DNA from 2 places in the Ralstonia insidiosa genome. Region 1 is predicted to be linked to the other one. Evidence: predicted binding sites of a transcription regulator. Region 1 holds the regulator's gene; the other holds the start of a gene.
The links. Region 1 encodes FliA, which starts transcription of late flagellar genes. Its sites were predicted from a motif close to CTAAAGTTTNNNNNNNNNNNGCCGNTA; they were not measured.
Positions count from the first base shown of each region.

Region 2: a site for FliA is predicted at 3,942-3,968, ahead of fliD (flagellar filament capping protein FliD). Genes of this name have one in related genera too.

Region 1 covers NZ_VZPV01000002.1:216,777-224,659, reverse strand. The annotation lists gene flhF (flagellar biosynthesis GTPase FlhF) at 1-205, shown strand, start outside; gene F7R11_RS17760 (MinD/ParA family ATP-binding protein) at 220-1,014, shown strand; gene F7R11_RS17755 (RNA polymerase sigma factor FliA) at 1,023-1,784, shown strand; gene F7R11_RS17750 (MBL fold metallo-hydrolase) at 1,820-2,902, opposite strand; gene F7R11_RS17745 (hypothetical protein) at 3,290-3,952, shown strand; gene F7R11_RS17740 (nucleobase:cation symporter-2 family protein) at 4,101-5,513, shown strand; gene F7R11_RS17735 (hypothetical protein) at 5,705-6,235, shown strand; gene F7R11_RS17730 (cysteine hydrolase family protein) at 6,290-6,949, opposite strand; gene F7R11_RS17725 (GlxA family transcriptional regulator) at 7,097-7,883, shown strand, end outside.
Region 2 covers NZ_VZPV01000003.1:398,472-406,354, forward strand. The annotation lists gene F7R11_RS23940 (alkaline phosphatase family protein) at 1-1,083, opposite strand, end outside; gene F7R11_RS23945 (TetR/AcrR family transcriptional regulator) at 1,246-1,860, shown strand; gene fliD (flagellar filament capping protein FliD) at 1,869-3,899, opposite strand; gene F7R11_RS23955 (ethanolamine ammonia-lyase subunit EutB) at 4,176-5,558, shown strand; gene eutC (ethanolamine ammonia-lyase subunit EutC) at 5,567-6,358, shown strand; gene F7R11_RS23965 (YtcA family lipoprotein) at 6,500-6,802, shown strand; gene mdtN (multidrug transporter subunit MdtN) at 6,799-7,848, shown strand; gene F7R11_RS23975 (FUSC family protein) at 7,829-7,883, shown strand, end outside.

The sequences.
Region 1 (7,883 bases):
CCGCCTGCCGCTGCACTACGTGTCGTACGGCCAGCGTGTGCCGGAGGACATTGCAGTACCGAACAAGAAGCTGCTGATCCACCGCAGCTTCCGTGCAAGTGCCGAGCAATCGTCGTTCGCGCTGGATTCAGATGAATCGCTGCTGGTGGCGCAAGGCGCCGCACGCAGCCGCGAACCGGGCCTGGCCGCTTTCGATTTCGCCTGAACAAGGGGGCGAGCATGACCACACCTTTCGCCAAGGATCAAGCCGCCGGGCTGCGCCGCATGCTCGGTCAGGCAGCCAGCCGCCGCGTGCTGGTGATCGGCGAGCAAGAGCAGGTGGATGACTTTGTCGACAACCTGCGCATTGCGCTGTCCGCCATGGGCCGCGACGCCGCCGTGGTGAGCGCGCAGACCATGCTGGCTGTGGCGGGCATGCTCGAACAGTACGACGACAAGGCGGACGTGACGCTGGTGGCCGCGCATTTCGGTACCCGCGCGCTCGCCACCGTGGCCGAGGCTTGCGATGACGTGCTGCTGACCTTCACCGACGGTCCGGAAGGCATCAAGAGCGCGTACACGCTGCTCAAGAAAACCGCTGTGCTGCAAGGTAGCGGCGCCGGCATCCGCACCGTGGTGTGCGGTGCGCATTCGGTGGACTCCGCCGTGCGCGTGTTCGGCAACCTGGCCAACACGGTGGGGCAGTATCTGAACACCCGGATCGACTTTGCCGGTTATCTGCCGGAAGACCGGCACGTAGAACTGGCGCTCTCGCTCGGCAAGCCCGTGGCGAGCGCGTTTCCCGCATCGCCTTCGGCCATGGCCTTCCGCCAGCTTGCCGAAGAGATGCTGAGCTGGGCCAGCGCCGAGGCCCAGGCCGCTGATGTCGCTGGTAGCACGGCGGCGTCGCGGGTGACGGTATCGGCGCAAGAACCGACTCAGGCTGCGCCGGATGCGGCGGCCCATGAGGCGGCACAAACAACGTCGATCCTGACGCCCCGCGCGACCGCGCGCGCGGCCGAGATGGTTTATTGAGGCGCACCATGAACGAAGCGCCAAAGGCAGGCATGGATATGTACACCGCAACCGGTCGCAAGACCAAGTCCGACGAGATGGCGACGTATGCACCGCTGGTACGCCGCATTGCCAACCAGATGATGGTGAAGCTGCCGGCCAGCGTCGAACTCGACGATCTGATCCAGGCCGGCATGATGGGTTTGCTCGATGCGCTGTCGCGCTATGAAGAAACGCAGGGCGTGCAGTTCGAGTTCTACGCGGCCCAGCGTATTCGCGGCGCAATCCTGGACGAGCTGCGTGGCTCCGATTGGCTGCCGCGCGGCCTGCGCCGCAGCGCCCGCACGATCGAGCAGGCGATCCAGAAGCTGCAGCAGCAAAAGGGCCGTGCGCCCACGGAAACGGAAATTGCCGCTGCGCTGAACATGTCGCTGGCCGACTACCAGAAGCAACTGGTCGACCTGCAGGGCAGCCAGCTGCTGTACTACGAAGATTTCGACCGCGAAGACGCCGACGCCTTCATCGAGAACCGCGCTGCCGAGAACGATTTGACGCCGCTGGACCAGTTGCTGGACCACGACTTGCGCGAATCGGTGGTGGCCGCCATCGAGGGGTTGCCCGAGCGCGAGAAGCTCATGATGAGCCTGTACTACGAACAGGATCTGAACCTGCGTGAGATCGGCGCCGTGATGGGCGTGTCGGAATCGCGCGTGTGCCAGATCCACAGCCAGGCCATCGCACGCATCCGCGCTCGTCTGCGTGATCGCGCATGGCTGCCGACGCCGACCTGATGCCGGCGTAGTTCCGAGCTTTCCCTGCCAAAGTCTTATTGCGCGGCCAGCGAGTCATCTCGCGGCCGCGCGTTTTCTTTGGGTAATGCGGTGACAAGGCGTTGGGCCGCTGCATCCCATACGCGCGTCTCGCCATGCTTGAAGAGGGCGAAGCGTTCTGCGGGCACGTCGGCAACCTTCAATGCGTTGGCCAGATCGGCGATGGGCTGGTCCAGCGGTTCGTCCGTCAGCGCGAACGTGCCCCAGTGGATGCCCACCGCCTGCCGCGCACCGATGTCCTGCATGACCTGCACCGCCTCGGTCGGGTCGATGTGCTGGGCCTTCATGAACCAGCGTGGCTCGTACGCGCCCACGGCAATCGCGGCCACATCAAAGTGGCCGAAGCGCGTGCCGATGTCGCGCGTGTCTTGCGAATACCCCAGATCACCCGAGAACCAGAAGCGCAGGCGCGGATGCAGCAGTGCCCAACTGCCCCACAGCGTCTGGTTGCGGTCGTACAGGCCGCGTGCGGACCAATGCTGTACGGCGCAGAAATGCGCGGTGAAGGGGCCGAAGTGTGCTTCATCGTCCCAGTCGAAGGCGCGCACGTTGGGCTTGTCACCTGATAGGCGCGTGCCGCGCACGTTGCGCGCAAACCAGTGGTCGATACCCAGCGGCACGAAAAACATCGGTGCGCCGCCCGGCTGATGCATCAGCGCACGCACGCTGGCACGGTCCAGATGGTCGTAGTGGTTGTGCGAGATCAGCACCAGGTCGATATGCGGCAACTGCTTGAGCGACAGCCCCGGCGGCTGGTGGCGGCGCGGGCCGGCAAACGGCAGCGGCGAAGCGCGCTTGGAGAACACCGGGTCTGTCAGCACGTTGAGCCCATCAATCTGCAGCAGCAGTGTTTCATGGCCGATCCAGGTGAGCTGCGGCACGTCAGGCGGCTGGTGTACCGCGCTCAGGTTGGGGGCAATGCAGGCGAGGTCCAGTGTGGGCGGTTTGGGGAGCCCTGACTTGCGGCGCTCGCGTTGCCATTTCCAGAAATCCCCGCCGGGGCGCGGATGCGGGTAGCGGTTGCGGAAGCCATCCGGCGTGTGGTGAGGCTTGGCCGGATCATAGTGAGGGTTCTTCATGGCATCGCTGGGGATGGACGAGTCCCGCAGTTGAGGGAGCCCGTTTGAATATCAAGGAATATGAAGTTGTGTTGCTTCTTGAACTTTGGGTGAGCCACTGCCTAGGCTGAATCCGCCTCGCTGAGGCGCGCTGCGCAGCACATTCCGCTACGGAGTCGCGGCAGTTCAACCTTCCTCAAGGACCACAATGGATTCATCTCATCGCTTGGCTGGGCAAACCGATGTTACGGATGCGCACGATGCGCATAAAAAAAGGGGACCGCCAACAATTTGACAGGTTGTCAGAAACCGGCGGCGAGCGGGCAGGCTGTTCTTCTGCCCGACGCCCGGGTTGTCACGTTTGCCACAGAGTCATTGCCTGCCCATCGTAGTGCGCCGCCCCGCTTCATGCTGGGCAACGGGGCGCGGCAGGTCAGCGGCAGCGCTGCTCGGCTGGCGCAACTGCCTTCGGGTGCCATCATCGGCATCAACGACTACCAGCTGATTGGCGACACCGCCGAGCTGGCGGATCTCCATCACCACCGCGGTTACATGCACGGGCGCTGGACGCGCGGCACCGTGCGCATGGGCGCGCAAACGTTAGCGGTGGGCGGCAACGCCGGGGACTATCACTACGCCGTGATCGATCAGGCCGACCTGACCCTGCGCCAGCAGACGGCGCTCGGGTGTCGCGGCGTGTTTACAACGCCCACCGTGGTTGGCGGATGCGGGCCCGTAGGCTGCGTGAGCGGCACGTTGGACATGGTTTGGCAGGGCGGCACCCTGCGTCTGATCGGCAGCCTGGAAGTGCAAGCCAGCGGGCTGCGCGCGACGCTGCTGATCCGGCACTACCAGCCCGATATTGGCACCACCTGCCACGGTGGTAGCCCGTTTGGGCGCGGCACCTACGATCTCACGCCCGTGGTGGCCGACAACGGCATGCTGCGATGCGCCATCCTGTACCGCCAGCGATTCGACTCCGGCGTGACTTACCAAGGTGTGGCGATGTTCGAAGCGCACTCGCATTTCGGAACGCAAAATATGTACACAAAAAACGATAGCAATTGTTGACATAAGCCGGAGCGCGCTCCAAGATGCCGGCAAATGTGCGACATCACGTCGCGCAAATGTCGGCAGACGGGGCCCGTGCCCGGTCCGCTCGATGCACACCAGGCACGCTCCCGGCACGTACACGGGAGTGGCCCCAGGAGACAAGACAATGCGCCAATCCCCCGGCCTTCCCTCGCCGTCGTCCTCGACCTGCGTCGATCCTGTTAACGAACGCCTGCCGCTGCCGCGCCTGTTTGCACTCGGCTTGCAGCACCTGCTGGTGATGTATGCCGGTGCGATTGCGGTGCCGCTGATTGTCGGCAATGCGCTTGGCCTGTCGAAGAGCGATCTTTCGTATCTCGTCAATTGCGACCTGTTTGCGGCCGGTATCGGCACGCTCATCCAGTCGCTCGGCTTCCTGATCTTCGGGATTCGGCTGCCGGTGATGATGGGGGTGACGTTTGCCGCCGTGGCACCGATGATCGCCATCGGCGTGGAACCCGGCATGGGGCTGCCCGGCATCTTTGGGGCATCCATCGTCTCGGGTGTGTTCGGCATTGCCATTGCCCCGCTGATGGGTCGGCTGCTGGGCCTGTTCCCGCGTGTGGTGACGGGCACGGTCATCATGCTGATCGGTTTTTCGCTGCTGAGCGTGGGCATCAACTGGGCCGCCGGTGGCCAGCAGATGATTCCGCAGGTGGTGGACGGTGTGAAGCACATGGTGCCGAACCCGGCCTTTGGCGATCCGTTTGGCCTGGCCATCGCTGCGCTGGTGCTGGTGACGATCTTGCTGCTGACCAAGTTCGGTAACGCGCTGCTGTGCAATATCGCTGTGCTGCTGGGCATCGTGGCGGGCACGCTGGTGGCCGCCGCTTTCGGCAAGGTGTCGCTGGCCGATGTTAGCGCCGCGCCGCTGATGACGCTGGTGACGCCGTTCCACTTCGGCATGCCCAAGTTCGAACTGTCGGCCATCATCTCGATGTGCATCGTGATCGTGATCACGCTGGTGGAATCGACCGGCATGTTCCTCGCGCTGTCGCACGTGGTGGGCAAGCCCATCTCGCGCAACGAGCTGACCAACGGCCTGCGCGCCGACGGTCTGGCGACGGTGGTGGCCGGCGTGTTCAACACGTTCCCGCATACGTCGTTCTCGCAGAACATCGGGCTGGTGTCGATCACGGGTGTGCGTTCGCGCTACGTGGCGGCAGCGGGCGGTGTGCTGCTGATCGTGCTGGGGCTGTTTCCGAAGCTGTCGTACGTGGTGGCATCCGTGCCGCAGTACGTGCTGGGTGGCGCGGGGCTGGTGATGTTCGGCATGGTGGCCGCGGCCGGTATCCGCATGCTGGGCATGGTGGATTTCCAGAACCAGCGCCATAACCTGCTGATCATCGCCGTGTCGGTGGGCTTTGGCATGGTGCCGACGCTGGCGCCGACCTTCTTCCACCACTTCCCGGAATGGACGCACCCGATTACCCACAGCGGCATCGTCCTGGGCACGCTGGTGGCAGTGGTGCTCAACGCGTGGTTCAACGGCATCCGTGGTTCGCATGAGGTGATGAGCGGCGCCGCTGCAGCGCACTGAGTAACGCAACCCGCAACCACGCAACACCCCGCTTCAGGCGGGGTGTTTTGCTTTGGCGACACCAATCTGAGCGCAAGCGTTTGCTTAACGATTTCACCGCGCACGCTGCGCAGTTTCACGGTTCTGCAAATAAAGCGCCTTAGGTTGTGCCCAATCTTCGGAGGAGGAAGAGAAAAAAACGGGGGGGAACCATGCAAGCGCTATCAGCACGATTCGAAAAGACAGACGCGGGGCGCCGTGAGATCGCCACGCGCAACGGCGCGCTCAGCCGCTCAAGCCGGGCGTTGCTCATCATGGTGGACGGCCAGGCCACGGGCGAGGATCTTGCCGTGCGTGCGAGCCAACTGGGTCTGCAAGCGCAGGCCGTGCTCGAACTGCTGCAGGCGGGTTTCATTCAGATTGCGGCCGATGTTGCAGGTGAGCCTGCCTTGGTTCCGGTTGCAGAACCCCAGCCCGAGCCGCCCAAGCCGGCCGCGCCCAACCGCAAGCGCTCGCTGGCTGCGGCACGCATGTACCTCATGGACATTGCGGCACGCACGTTCAGCTCGGCCGAGCATCCGATCCGCCAGCGCCTGGTCGAGGCCACCGACCGCGCGTCTGTGGAGGGCGCATTCGAGGCGCTGATGGCAGCCCTACGCGAAGCCACCTCGGCGTCGATGGTGGAGCAGGTCGAAGTCTCTTTTCGGGGGTTTCTGCCGGCCGAAGAGGGTGTGGCCGGCTGAGCGCGAACACCCCGCGCAAGGCGAGGTGTTTATTCTGGCGACAACGTCGCGCGATCAGGCTGCCTTCTGCGCCACCTCATCCTTCAGCAGACCACGCGCCCGCTGGTTGGACTTGTAGATGTTGTCGCGCACCGGCACCGCACCGGTCTTCACGCTGTGCACCCAATCCTGGGTCGACATCACCGCTGCAAAGCGCGATTGCAGCACCACGCTGAATACGCGATGGATCTCTTCGGCACTCGCAAAGCCGGCCTGGTTCTGATACGGGATCGACCCCGAGGCATCGTGCAAGAACTCCACTGCCGTGCCGTTGTGTAGCGCATGGTTGATGGTGGAGGCATCGCAGTTGTGCGTCATGTAGCCGACCACGGTCAATGTGTCGATGCCGTTGGTTTGCAGCCATTGCGCCAGATCGGTTTCCGGGTATGCACTCGGCAGCGTCTTGCTTACGTAGTGGTCATGCGGGCGCGAGGCCACCACCGGGTGCAGTTGCCAGCCGTCCGTGTCAATGGCAAACAGCGGCGAGCTGGCGGGCGAGGTCTGCTGTACGACGATCACCGGAATGCCGGCCTCACGCGCCGTATCCATGGCAACGCCGACATTGGCGACAGTCTGCTGCGGGTTCGGGTACTCGATCGGCAGGCCGCCGGTGAAGTACTCGTTCTGCACATCGATGACGATCAGGGCGCGCTTGGGGGTGGCGTTTGCGGTCATGGCTGACTCCTCGGAGTGGATTTCGGGATTTGCTGTCTGGGGCGTTGTGTTGTGCCCGTGGACAGCATCTTCGTGCATGGCTATCCTTCCCGACAGTGGCCCGGAAGACATTTATCGATGAAATTGGGCCAAACACGCGGAGCCCACATGCAACCCCAGGAAATCGCTGTTCTGGCTTTCAATGACATCAGCCCGTTTCACCTCTCGGTGCCGTGCTTGGTGTTCGAAGACCGCATCTGGGCGGGGCTGCCTGCGTACAACCTGCGGATTTGCGCGGGTGAACCCGCCAGGAAAGGAGGCCTGCGCACCACCGCCGGGTTTGCCGTGCAGACCGACCTGACACTGGAAGACGCAGCCCGCGCCGATGTGCTGATCGTGCCGTCATGGCGCGATACAGAAGAGCGGCCGCCTGCACCCATGGTGAACGCTGTGCGCGCTGCGTATGAGCGGGGTGCCACGGTGGTTGGCCTGTGCCTGGGGGCGTTCGTGCTGGCGGAGGCCGGTGTGCTTGACGACCGCGAGGCGACCACGCACTGGAGTGCGGTCGAGGCGTTCTCGCAGCGCTATCCGCGCGCGAAGCTCGTACCTGATGTGCTGTATCTGGATGCCGACGATGGCCGGCTGGTGACATCTGCCGGTACGGCTGCGGGGCTGGATTGCTGCCTGCACCTCGTGCGCCGCTGGCATGGCGCAGAGGTGGCCAACCGCATTGCGCGGCGGCTGGTGGTGGCGCCGCATCGGCAGGGCGGGCAGGCGCAATACATTGAGCAACCGCTGCACGACGCGCCGGGTGGTGATCGCTTGTCCGATCTGCTGAACTGGGCCGTCGCCAACCTGGCTGAGCCGCACACGCTGGATTCGCTGGCTGAACGCGCTGCGATGAGCCGACGCAATTTCACGCGACGCTTTCGTGAGTTGACCGGCGCGACTGTCA
Region 2 (7,883 bases), on a different contig from region 1:
GTACGGGTAGTGCGACACCGATGCCGGGAAGCTCTGCGTGATCGGGAACGTCACGTTCGGGCCCGGCTGCTGGTTACAGCAGGTCTGGCCGGTGAAGGTCATGGTGAGCGTGGGCGGCGTGGTGGTCGTATCCATCGTCTGCGACGCATAGGCGCTTTCATCAAAGTTGATGATGAGCAGACCGTCTTGCTGGTACGCCGGCGAAGCCATGATCAGCGGCACCCACTTCTGCAGGAAGGCATCGGCCGACACCAGCCCGCCCGGCGCACCCGTCACGCATGGCGAATCGTGGCCGTCGTTGCACAGGTTGGGCGTGATGAAGGTGAAGTTGGCGGTGGTGTTGATCGACTGCAGATCCGTCGCCAGGCCGTTCAGGTTGACCACATTGGTCGCGCAGTCCGGCGAGTCGATGATCGAGTGGAAGTACGCAAACGGGTTGTGGCGCGTGGCGTACATGTCGGCCGGCGTACCGCCAGCCGTCGCGGCCTGTGCCGACTGCGTCTTGTCCTGCGTGTTCAGCGTCGGGTGGCCGCAGGTGGCGGACTCACGCGTGGGGTCGTTGCCCATGTCTTCCATGTAGCCCTTCCAAGTCAGGCCCACGGCCTTGAGCTGATCAGGCAGGGTCTTGATGGAGGTGGGGTACACGCAGCCCGTGCCGATAGCCTGGCCATGGTCAGCCATGCCCGAGAGGGCGAAGTCCTTGTAGACCTGGCAGTCCATCTGCGTATCCGGCGTAACAGCCTGGCCGCTCAGCATGGCAACGTAGTTGCCCAGGCTTACGTGCGTGGTGCCGTAGTACTGCTGCAGGTGCGCGCCCTGGCTCACCAGCGTTTGCGACAGGTAAGGCGCCTTGGAGTTGGCGGCAAACGTGGTCGCATAGTTCTGGTTTTCCAGCGTGATCACAAACACGTGCTTGATCGACTGGATGGTCTTGGGGGCAGGCGCCGCCGGGGTAGGCGCGGGGACAGCGGCAGTGGTGCTGGTGTTGCCACCATCGCCGGTACCGCATGCCGCAACGAGGAGTGCGGTGGCAACGGCCGCGCATGAGGCCACCAGCCAGCCCGCTCGGGGAAGCTTGAACATCGAGATTGTCCTTATCTTGTGGGTATGGCGCGCCGGCGCTTTGGCTCGGTACGCCGGCGCGCGCCAGATATAAACAAACTTGTATGTTTGTTTTGTGACAAAAACGCCGTGTGCACCCCGTAATAAGCGGTATCACGCGCGGACTTATTTACAATTGCGCCCATGGCCACCCAAGCAGAACGCACCACCGCCACGAGGCAGGCGCTGATCGATGCCTCCACCCAATTGCTGATCGAGCAGGGCTACGCAGCCTTTGGCGAGGCGCGGGTGTGTGAACTCGCCGGCATCAGCCGTGGTTCGCTGCGGCATCAATTTCCAGAAGGGCGATACGACTTGCTTCCTGCGATGGTGGCATCGCTGCTGGATCGGGAGGTGGCGCAGCTGGCGGCGCTGGGGCCGCTATCGGCCAGTGTGCGGATGCACCTGATGTTGCACATGCTGGTGCAGCGGCGCCAGCGGCATACGTCACTGGCGATTCTGGAGGTGTGGATGGCGTCGCGCGGCGACGAGCGGCTGGCCCAGGCCGTCGGGCCCCTGCTGGCGACCGTGCCGGAGCGGCTGTTCGGGCAAGACCCGAATGGCCCGCCGCAACCCGAATTGCTGGCGCTGCGCCTGTTCCTGCATGGCGCAACGCTGCACAGCTTTGCCGCTGATTACAACCGAGATGAGCTGGCCGACGCTGTGCAATGGCTGCTGGCCCAACTCACGCCACCGCCGGAGCTGAAAGTGGTGCTGGCCCGCATCGGTCATGCGGGCGCCGCGCAACGCACGGCTTAGTTGACGCGTCAGCCGCCCGTACGCTGCTTCTGCAGTATCGCCAATTGCTGCGTCAGGTAGTTACTGGTGTTCGTCATGCCGGCAACGACTTTCGACAGCGCGTTGAACTGCGCGTAGTAGAGCGCCTGCTTGGCGTCCAACTGGCGCTGCATCTGCGTCATCTGGTTGGACAGCGACGTCAGCGAGCTGTTGATGGCGTCGGTGGCGTTCTGCACCATGCCTTTGTCGGCCAGCAGGTTGGTCGATACGGTGTGCAGTTGTGCTGCGTAACCACGCTGGACCGTCACGCTGCCACGGTCGCCCAACGCGCCACCCACTACCTGCACGGTCAGGCCGTCGGCTGCAGAGCCGTTGGCGCCGTACAGGTTCTGCCCAGAGCTGGCAGCAGCCACGCCGTTGATGGTGCCTTGCACGTCGCGCCCAGCCGTTGCAGTCGGGCTGCCGCCCAACAGCGACGCCGCGCCATTACCCGACACCGACACAGTTGAAATCGAGCCGTATTGCCGGTCAGTGAAGGTCAGCACGCCGTTGGCATCCGCCGCAATCGACACATCCACCTTGGCCCTCTGCAGGTCAGGCGATGCGTTGATCTGGCTCTGCACCTGAGCAGCCAGGCTCTGCGGCGTATAGCTGCCGGCCGGCACCTTGATGCTGGTGGTGATGCCGCTGAGCGTGACCGACAGGCTGTCGTTCACGCCGCTCTGGATGGTCGTATTGGCCGGCGCCGAGCCCTGGAGCGAACCCTGCGTGGCCAGTTGCGTGACGTTGATGGCGTAGTTGCCCGCCTGCGTGGTCTTGGAGAACGCCGCGACCTTGAGCATCGAGTCCGTTGCCGTGCCGGTGCCCGCAAACAGGGCGGCCACTTGGCCGGGCGATTTTTTGAGGGCCGCGGTGAGCTTGCTGTCGTCGATCGACAGCGTGCCCTCTTTGTCCATCGTCACGCCAATGCTGCCCAGCGATTGGAACGCGCCGTTGCCGATCCCCTGGCCCAGCACGTCCGTTAACTGGTTGATGAGCGCCTTGGTGCTGACATCCCCCGCCAGCGCGCCGTTGTTGGCGGCGTTGGCGGTATCAAACTTGGTCAGCGCGTTGAGCTGGATACGCAGCGCGTTGTAAGCCTTGACGAAGTTCAGCACCGACTGGCTGGCCTGACCCGCATCGTTGCCGACCGTCACTGTTGTGCTGCCGGTCTTGGACAGTGTGAACGACGTGCCATCCACCACATCCGTAAGGGTGTTGGTGGGGCTTTGCACATTGATGCCGTTGACGTTGGCCAGGGCGTTCTGGCCCGTCGCCACTTCGGTCATGTTTTGCGTGCCGGCCGGATCGTGTGACAGCAGCGATTGCAGCGTCGAATCGCCCGACACCGAAATCTTCATCTCCGAATTGGCGCCGCCGGCGGTGGAGGTCAGCACCAGGCGGTACGGATTGCCGCTGCCGTCATTGACGATGCTGGCCGACACGCCCAGGTTGGCCGAGTTGATGGCGTCTCGAATGCCCGACAACGTGTTGTTGGACGCATCGATCTTGATGGAGCCGCCCGCCAGATTGCCGTTCTGCGTGAACGTGGCGCCGGCGTACTTGCCGTTGGTGAAGGTGCCGCCCGATACCGTGCCGAACGAGAACGAAATCGTGGTGGGCGTGCCGCTGCCGACAGGCACCTTATTGGATGCCTGACCCTGCGCGCTCAGCACCTGCGCCTGCGCAAGCTGCGTCACCTTGACGTTGTACGTGCCCGACGGCGCCGTGCTGCCAACGTTGACGTTCAGGATCGACGTGTCGTGCCCGCTGGCCTTCATGCCGCTGAAGGTATCGGCGTTGGTCAGGTTGGCCATCGCCGTCTGAAAGGTCGACAGTGCGCCCTTGAGCGAACCCACGGCGGAAAGCTGAGCCTGGAAGACCTTCTGCTGGTTCTGACGAACCGTCATCCCCTTGCCTTCAGCCTGCATCAGCTTGGTGACCAGGGTGTTGACGTCGATGCTTGTACCGATGCCAGGGATGGAAATCGGTGGGATATAAGTGCTGCTGGTCGTCGCCATGGGTGAGAACGCGCGCGCGCAAACGGTTGTTTCTTCACAATGTGACGGCAGCCAAGCGCACTTCTTTAGGGCCAACCCTGTCTAGGCAGGCTTTTTTAGGCGGGTTTTGTCAGGAAACCGAAAGAATGCGGGGAGGAGGGCGGCCGGGAGGGGAGTGTGGCCGTTCCAAACACTAGGCGAACCAACCCCGCAGTGTGAATAGGCATCAGGGCTGCCGGCGCTTAAAGTGAGACGGTAGACGTTACAACGCTGCACTGATCAAGCGTGTATCCCATCATGCACTTTTCCCACACCGTCGGCGCACAGCGCCATGTGTTCGACGATCTCAAGACGCTGCTGGCCAAGGCCAGCCCGGCGCGCTCGGGCGATTACCTTGCCGGCCTGGCCGCCACCAGCGAGGCCGAACGCATGGCCGCGCGCATGGCCCTGGCCGACGTGCCGCTGTCGACTTTCCTGAATGAAGCGCTCGTGCCTTATGAGCATGACGAGGTCACGCGCCTGATTCTGGACAGCCACAACCTCCAGGCTTTCAAACCCGTCGCGTCACTCACGGTGGGGGAATTCCGCAACTGGCTTCTCCTGCATGAGACCGACAGTGCGGCCCTGGCAAAGGTGGCACCCGGTATTACGCCGGAGATGGCAGCGGCGGTCAGCAAGCTGATGCGCAATCAGGACCTGATTGCGGTGGCCCGCAAGTGCCGTGTGGTCACGCGCTTTCGCAACACCATTGGCTTGCCCGGTCGCTTATCTGTCCGGCTGCAGCCCAATCACCCGACGGATGACCCCAAGGGGATTGCCGCATCGATCATCGATGGGCTGCTCTATGGCTGCGGCGACGCCACCATCGGCATCAACCCAGCCAGCGACAACTTGGGGGCCATCATCTCCCTGCTGCAACTGGTCGATGAGTTGCGCGGGCGCTATGCCATTCCCACGCAATCCTGTGTGCTGACCCACGTAACCAATACGATGCGTGCCATCGCGCAGGGGGCACCGGTGGATCTGGTGTTCCAGTCCATTGCAGGCAGCGAGCAGGCCAACGCGGGGTTTGGCATCAACCTGACGCTGCTGACGGAGGCGCACGACGCTGCGCAGAGCCTGGCACGCGGAACCGTCGGCAACAACGTGATGTACTTCGAAACCGGGCAGGGCAGCGCGCTGTCGGCCAACGCACACCACGGTGTCGACCAGCAGACCATGGAGGCGCGGGCGTACGCGGTGGCGCGGGCGTTCTCGCCGCTGTTGGTCAATACGGTAGTGGGCTTCATCGGCCCGGAGTATCTATATGACGGCAAGCAGATCATCCGTGCCGGGCTGGAAGACCACTTCTGCGGCAAGCTGTTGGGGCTGCCGATGGGTTGCGACGTCTGCTACACCAACCACGCTGAAGCCGACCAGGACGACATGGATACGCTGCTGACGTTGTTTGGCGTGGCGGGCATTCATTTCATCATGGGCGTACCGGGCGCGGACGACATCATGCTGAACTACCAGAGCACGTCGTTTCATGATGCGCTCTACCTGCGCGATACGCTGGGCTTGCGGCCCGCACCGGAGTTCGAGGCCTGGCTGCAAGGCATGGGCATTGTCGACATGGCCGGCCGCCTGCAAGACGCCACCGCACGCCAGCCGCTGCTGCAGCTGGCTCACACGCTGTAAATGCCGCCATGTCGACGCGAAATCTCGTTCAGCTCAACCCTTGGGCGCACTTGCGTGCGTTGACCGATGCGCGCATCGCGCTGGGCCGGGTCGGCAACAGCCAGACCACCGATGCCGTGCTCGCCTTTGGCCTGGCACACGCGCAAGCCCGCGATGCCGTGCACCAGCCACTCGACAGCCCAGCCGTGGCAGCTGCGCTTGCACAAGCGGGCTTCGCCAGCCTGGTCGTGCATAGCGCAGCCGTAGACCGGGCCCAGTATCTGCGCCGGCCCGATCTCGGCCGCCGGCTGAGCGACGCCAGCCGCGCCAGCCTTGCTGCGGCGCGACCAGCCAAACCGTTCGATACCGCTTTCGTGATTGCCGATGGTCTCTCCGCACTCGCCGCACAGAGCCACGGCGTGCTGCTCCTGCGCAGCGTGCGCGAGCGCTTGCCAGCAGACTGGTCGATTGGCCCCGTCGTCATCGCAGAACAGTCCCGCGTGGCGCTGGGTGATGAGATTGGCGAACTGCTGGGTGCACGGCAGGTGGTCATGCTTATCGGCGAACGCCCTGGGCTGAGTTCACCGGACAGCCTCGGGATCTACCTCACGCATGCGCCACGCGTTGGCCGCACGGATGCCGAACGCAACTGCATCTCGAACGTTCGCCCCGCAGGGCTTGGCTATGACCAAGCCGCGGACAAACTCGTCTTTCTGCTCAAAGGGGCCCAAGCGCTTGGCCGTAGTGGCATCGATCTGAAGGACGACACCCCCGTCGCCAATGCCATTGCCGCACCAACCACTGCGCAACTGCAGAAATAGGGCGAATCGGCTTCCGGCCCCAGGCGCAGCGGCCTGGTTTGTTACGACTGGTCAAGCGCAAGGTGTGCTGATAAAGTGACTCGGCCCTGATCCATCGTCGAGCCAGTCAGCGCCGTGCTGGCGGGCGGCGCCGAGACATTGATGCCACGCCGAAACCTGCCCATTCCGACGCGCGTCTTGCTGGCTCCTGCCCTGGCGGGCCTGGGGTTTGCGCTTCAAGGCTGCAGCGCGCATAGCGCGCCTTCGTATCCAATCTTTGGTGCGTATTTTCCGCTCTGGCTGTTGAGCGGGTTGATTGGCGCCGCGGGGGCGCTGATTGCGCATCGGGTTCTGGTCATGACCGGGTGGGCAAGCTGGATACCGCTCCAGCTCTCTGTCTGCGTGGCGATCGGGGTTGTGATTGCCGTGATCGTCTGGCTGTCTGGCTCGGGGCATCTCCTATGAAAATGGCCGGCCTGCACAAACCCGCACTGCGCGGTTACCTGATCGCGCTGGCGATCATCCTGATCGGCGTGGCAGTGGCGGTCTATGCCTACGTCCACACCTCGCGCTACCCCTCCACCGACGACGCGACCATCGACGCCGATGTCGTGCACGTTGCCACGCCGGTGGGCGGTCGCATCGTCAAACTGGCCGTGACCGAGAACCAGCACGTCAAGAAGGGCGACCTGCTGTTTGAAATCGACCCCGTACCGTATCGCCTGACGGTTGCACAGGCCCAAGCCGATCTGGAACTGGCCCAGGCCTCGCTCGATACGCGGCGTCGGTCGCTGATCGGCGAGCGCTCCAAAGCCAGCATTGCGTCTGACCAAAGCAGCCGCGCCGCCTACAACTACGAGCTGGCCTCACGCACCGTCAATCGGCTGGCCCCGCTGGCCGCCCAGGGATACGTCCCCACCCAGCAACTGGACCAAGCGCAGGTGGCGCAGCGTGACGCCGCCATTTCGCTGCAGCAGGCCAACGAGCAGAAGCGCGCCAGCGCGCAGACCATTGGCGACGAGGCCGATGCCATCGCCATGCTGCACGCCCGCGAAGCTGCGCTGGCCCGCGCCCAGCACGCGCTGGAAGACACCGTGGTGCGCGCACCGCACGATGGCTGGGTCACCGGCCTATCCGTGCTGGCAGGCGAGACGGTCGCGCCCAACCAGTCGATCTTCACGCTCATCCACTCCGGCGAGTGGTTTGCCGTCGCCAACTTCCGCGAGACCACGCTCTCCGCCATCCAGGTGGGCGACTGCGCCACGGTGTATTCCATGATCGACCGCAGCCAGGCCATCCACGGCAAGGTGGACGGCATCGGTGCCGGCATTTCCGGTGCGGATCGGGTGAACCTGCCGCGCACGCTACCCATCGTCCAGCCGTCGGTGAACTGGGTGCGGGTGGCGCAGCGCTTCCCGGTGCGCATCCGCCTGGAGGAACCGGCCGACCATCTGGTCCGGGTAGGTGCCAGCGCGATTGTCGAGATCAAGCATGGCGCAGCCTGCCGGTGACATCGCACGCGGGCCGTGGCCTCGCCCCGGCGAGG